2 regions of the Streptomyces sp. ML-6 genome follow, and region 1 is predicted to be linked to the other one. Evidence: predicted binding sites of a transcription regulator. Region 1 holds the regulator's gene; the other holds the start of a gene.
What was found. The regulator HrcA, encoded in region 1, represses chaperone genes, less so after heat shock. The targets are predictions, from matches to a motif close to TTNGCACTCNGNNNNNCNGAGTGCNAA.
Positions count from the first base shown of each region.

Region 2: a site for HrcA is predicted at 1,380-1,406, ahead of groES (co-chaperone GroES). Genes of this name have one in related genera too.

Region 1 is NZ_JAOTIK010000001.1:2,257,754-2,260,149, reverse strand. Features, by position in the region: gene OCT49_RS09890 (MBL fold metallo-hydrolase) at 1-191, opposite strand, end outside; gene hrcA (heat-inducible transcriptional repressor HrcA) at 390-1,406, shown strand; gene dnaJ (molecular chaperone DnaJ) at 1,407-2,396, shown strand, end outside.
Region 2 is NZ_JAOTIK010000001.1:4,779,303-4,781,698, reverse strand. Features, by position in the region: gene groL (chaperonin GroEL) at 1-821, opposite strand, end outside; gene groES (co-chaperone GroES) at 920-1,228, opposite strand; partial or broken gene OCT49_RS21460 (polysaccharide deacetylase family protein) at 1,691-2,396, opposite strand, start outside.

The sequences.
Region 1 (2,396 bases):
CTCCGGCCCAGCAGGGCCTGCGCCTGGGCCCGCAGTTCCGCGCCCTCGCGGAGCGACGAACCGGTGTCGTACAGCAGCACTCCGTCCGCTCCGGCCACCAGCGCGACCGTCGCGTCCCAGCCGGGAAGGCGCCGCCTTCCCACTCCGTGACCGAGTCGCTCCCAGCCGAACTCTTCCCAAGAGACGTTCATACCGCGACGCTATCGGCAGCCACCTGCGAAAGTCTCGCAGTGGTGTGGCCGGTCGCCCTTGCTAGGTCCCCACTCGGCCGCCGTACACTGACCGGGGGATTGCTGGCACTCGCGATGACAGAGTGCCAGGGGGATTCCCGGGAAAGAACCGGGAGCGCCCGGAGACCGACCGAGGAAACACAGCTGGAGGTGTGCGCGATGCTCAGCGAACGCAGACTCGAAGTGCTTCGTGCCATCGTCCAGGACTACGTCGGCACCGAGGAGCCCGTCGGCTCCAAGGCGCTCACCGAGCGGCACAAGCTGGGCGTCTCCCCGGCGACCGTCCGCAACGACATGGCGGTGCTGGAGGACGAGGGCTTCATCGCCCAGCCCCACACCAGCGCGGGGCGCATCCCGACGGACAAGGGCTACCGGCTCTTCGTCGACAGGCTCGCGGGGGTCAAGCCCCTCTCGTCGCCGGAGCGCCGCGCCATCCAGAACTTCCTCGACGGCGCGGTCGACCTCGACGACGTCGTGGGCCGCACCGTACGGCTGCTCGCGCAGCTGACCCGGCAGGTCGCCATCGTGCAGTACCCCTCGCTGACCCGGTCGACGGTGCGGCACGTGGAACTGCTCTCGCTGGCGCCCGCCCGGCTGATGCTCGTGCTCATCACGGACACCGGCCGGGTGGAGCAGCGGATGATCGACTGCCCCGCTCCGTTCGGCGAGGCCTCCCTCGCCGATCTGCGGGCCCGGCTCAACAGCCGGGTCGTGGGACGCCGGTTCACGGACGTCCCGCAGCTGGTGCAGGACCTGCCGGAATCCTTCGAGAGCGAGGACCGGGGAACCGTGTCCACCGTGCTCTCCACCCTGCTCGAAACCCTCGTCGAGGAGACGGAGGAGCGGCTGATGATCGGCGGCACCTCCAACCTCACCCGCTTCGGGCACGACTTCCCCGTGATGATCCGGCCGGTGCTGGAGGCACTGGAGGAACAGGTCGTGCTGCTGAAGCTGCTCGGCGAGGCCAAGGACTCGGGCATGACCGTACGCATCGGGCACGAGAACGCCCATGAAGGGCTGAACTCCACGTCCGTCGTCGCGGTCGGCTACGGTTCGGGCGACGAGGCAGTCGCCAAACTCGGCGTGGTCGGACCGACCCGCATGGACTACCCCGGAACGATGGGAGCGGTACGCGCAGTGGCACGTTACGTCGGACAGATCCTGGCGGAGTCGTAAGTGGCCACGGACTACTACGCCGTACTCGGCGTGCGCCGCGACGCATCTCAGGACGAGATCAAGAAGGCATTCCGCAGGCTCGCCCGCGAGCTGCATCCGGATGTCAACCCCGATCCGAAGACCCAGGAGCGGTTCAAGGAGATCAACGCCGCCTACGAGGTGCTGTCGGACCCGCAGAAGAAGCAGGTCTACGACCTCGGCGGCGACCCGTTGTCCGCCTCCGGCGGCGCAGGCGCGGGCGCGGGCGGGTTCGGGCAGGGGGGCTTCGGCAACTTCTCCGACATCATGGACGCGTTCTTCGGCACGTCGTCGCAGCGCGGGCCCCGTTCGCGCACCCGGCGCGGCCAGGACGCGATGATCCGGCTGGAGATCGATCTCGCCGAGGCGGCGTTCGGCACCACCAAGGACATCCAGGTCGACACGGCCGTCGTCTGCACCACGTGCAGCGGCGAGGGCGCCGCGCCCGGCACCTCCGCGCAGACCTGTGACATGTGCCGCGGCCGCGGTGAGGTCTCCCAGGTCACCCGGTCGTTCCTCGGCCAGGTCATGACCTCGCGGCCCTGCCCGCAGTGCCAGGGCTTCGGCACGGTCGTGCCGACGCCGTGCCCGGAGTGCGCCGGTGACGGCCGCATCCGGTCCCGGCGCACGCTCACCGTGAAGATCCCCGCCGGTGTCGACAACGGCACCCGCATCCAGCTCGCGGGCGAGGGCGAGGTCGGCCCCGGCGGCGGCCCGGCCGGCGATCTGTACGTGGAGATCCACGAGTTGCCGCACGCGGTGTTCCAGCGCCGCGGCGACGACCTGCACTGCACGGTCACCATCCCCATGACGGCGGGCGCGCTCGGCACGAAGGTGCCGCTGGAGACGCTCGACGGCCTGGAGGAGGTCGACATCCGGCCCGGCACCCAGTCCGGCCAGTCGGTGCCGCTGCACGGCCGCGGCGTCACGCACCTGCGCGGCGGCGGGCGCGGCGACCTGATCGTGCACGTC
Region 2 (2,396 bases), 2.5 Mb from region 1:
ACGGCGTTGAAGGTGCCACGGATCTTGTTGACGACCAGGGTCGACAGCGCCTCGCCCTCGACGTCCTCGGCGATGATCAGCAGCGGCTTGGAGCCACCGGCCTGGATGACCTTCTCCAGCAGCGGGAGCAGCTCCTGGATGGCACCGATCTTGCCCTGGTGGATCAGGATGTACGGGTCGTCGAGGACGGCCTCCATGCGCTCCTGGTCGGTCACCATGTACGGGGACAGGTAGCCCTTGTCGAAGGCCATGCCCTCGGTGAAGTCGAGGTCCAGACCGAAGGTGTTGGACTCCTCGACGGTGATGACGCCGTCCTTGCCGACCTTGTCCATCGCGTCCGCGATGAGCTCGCCGACCTGCGGGTCCTGCGCGGAGAGCGCGGCCACGGCGGCGATGTCGGCCTTGTCGTCGATCGGGCGGGCGGTCGCGAGGAGCTCCTCGGACACGGCCTTGACCGCGGCGTCGATGCCCTTCTTCAGGGCGGCCGGGGAGGCACCGGCGGCGACGTTGCGCAGACCCTCGCGGACGAGCGCCTGGGCGAGCACGGTGGCGGTGGTCGTGCCGTCACCCGCGACGTCGTTGGTCTTGGTGGCGACCTCCTTCACCAGCTGGGCACCGAGGTTCTCGTACGGGTCGTCGAGCTCGACCTCGCGCGCGATGGTGACACCGTCGTTGGTGATGGTGGGGGCGCCGAACTTCTTGTCGATGACGACGTTGCGGCCCTTGGGGCCGATCGTCACCTTGACCGTGTCGGCAAGCTTGTTGACGCCGCGCTCAAGGGCGCGACGGGCGTCCTCGTCGAACTTCAGGATCTTCGCCATGGGAGCTGAGCTTTCCTCTCGAACGAACTGCGCCCCCGACCGCCCGGCTGGTTATTCGCGGGGGCCAGGGGCGCAGAACAGAAGCAAACGTGGGTGAATTACTTCTCGACGATCGCGAGCACGTCGCGAGCCGAGAGGACGAGGTACTCCTCGCCGCTGTACTTCACCTCGGTGCCGCCGTACTTGCTGTACAGCACGACGTCGCCGGTCTTGACGTCGAGCGGAAGGCGCTCGCCGTTCTCGAAGCGGCCCGGACCCACGGCCAGGACGACGCCCTCCTGGGGCTTCTCCTTGGCGGTGTCCGGAATGACCAGGCCGGAGGCCGTGGTCTGCTCGGCGTCGAGCGGCTGGACCACAATCCGGTCCTCGAGCGGCTTGATCGCAACCTTGGAGCTGGCGGTCGACACGATCCGGTCTCCCCCTTCGGAGATCTCACGGGGTAACAGTCTTGGGGTGGCGACCAGGTGGATCCGTCGTCGCGGGTGCCGGACCTGCCAGTCGCGCAGTGGTGTTGGCACTCTCCAGTGGTGAGTGCCAGCACCGAGACTATGACCGGGATTAGCACTCGGTCAAGCGGAGTGCCAATTCAAGTGGTCGTGGCGTCGCGCCCCCGCCGCTCCCGCCCCGGACCGGAGCAGGGCCCCGGCACCGGCAGGGACGCCGGTACGGACGCCGGTACGGACGCCGGTACGGACGCCGGTACGGACGCCGGTACGGACGCCGGTACGGACGCCGGTACGGACGCCGGTACGGACGCCGGTACGGACGCCGGTACGGACGCCGGTACGGACAACGCGCGGACGGACCGTGCTGTTCCGCGCACCCGGGGGCGGTCGGGAGCGCACCGGCCGGCGGCCGGTGCGCCCTTCTCACACGTAGTCCTCCAGCCGGGCCACGGCGTACCCCTTGTCCGTGACGACCTTCATGACCGCCCGGACCAGGTCGGTCATGCTGCCGCCCCACTCGGACCGGCCCCGGAAGTGGGTGAGGATGATGTCGCCGGGGTGCAGGTCCTGGTCGTCCTCGCGCCACTCCATGTGGTCCGGGAACGCCTCCGCGTTCCACAGCGGGACGGCCTTGATGCCGCAGGACTTCGCGACGCGCAGGGTGTCCCCGTTGTAGTTGCCGTACGGCGGGCGGAAGAGGGCGGGCTGCTTCCCGTACTGCTCCCTGATGACCTCCTGCTGGCCGCAGATCTCGCGCTCCTGCTCGGCGTACGAGAGGCCGGGCAGGTAGGGGTGGTTGAGCGTGTGGTTGTTGAGGGCGACGCCCCGCCGTCGCGCCTCGCCGAAGTACCCGTAGTTGTCGCTCACCTCGTAGTCGCTGAGGAACGCGCTGTACGGGATGTCCAGCTCGTCCATCATCCGGAGCAGCTCGGGGTCCTTCTCGGCGCCGTCGTCGATCGTCAGGAAGACGATCCGCTCCTCGGTCGGGACGGTGGTGAAGACGGGCGGGAGCGAGTCGTCGCCGCCCTCCACCTCGAACCCCTCGCGGGTGGTGATGCGGGGCTTCACCGCGGGCGGTTCCGGGGCGATCAGCGGGGGCTTGTCCAAACCCCACTTCTCGGCGAGGGCG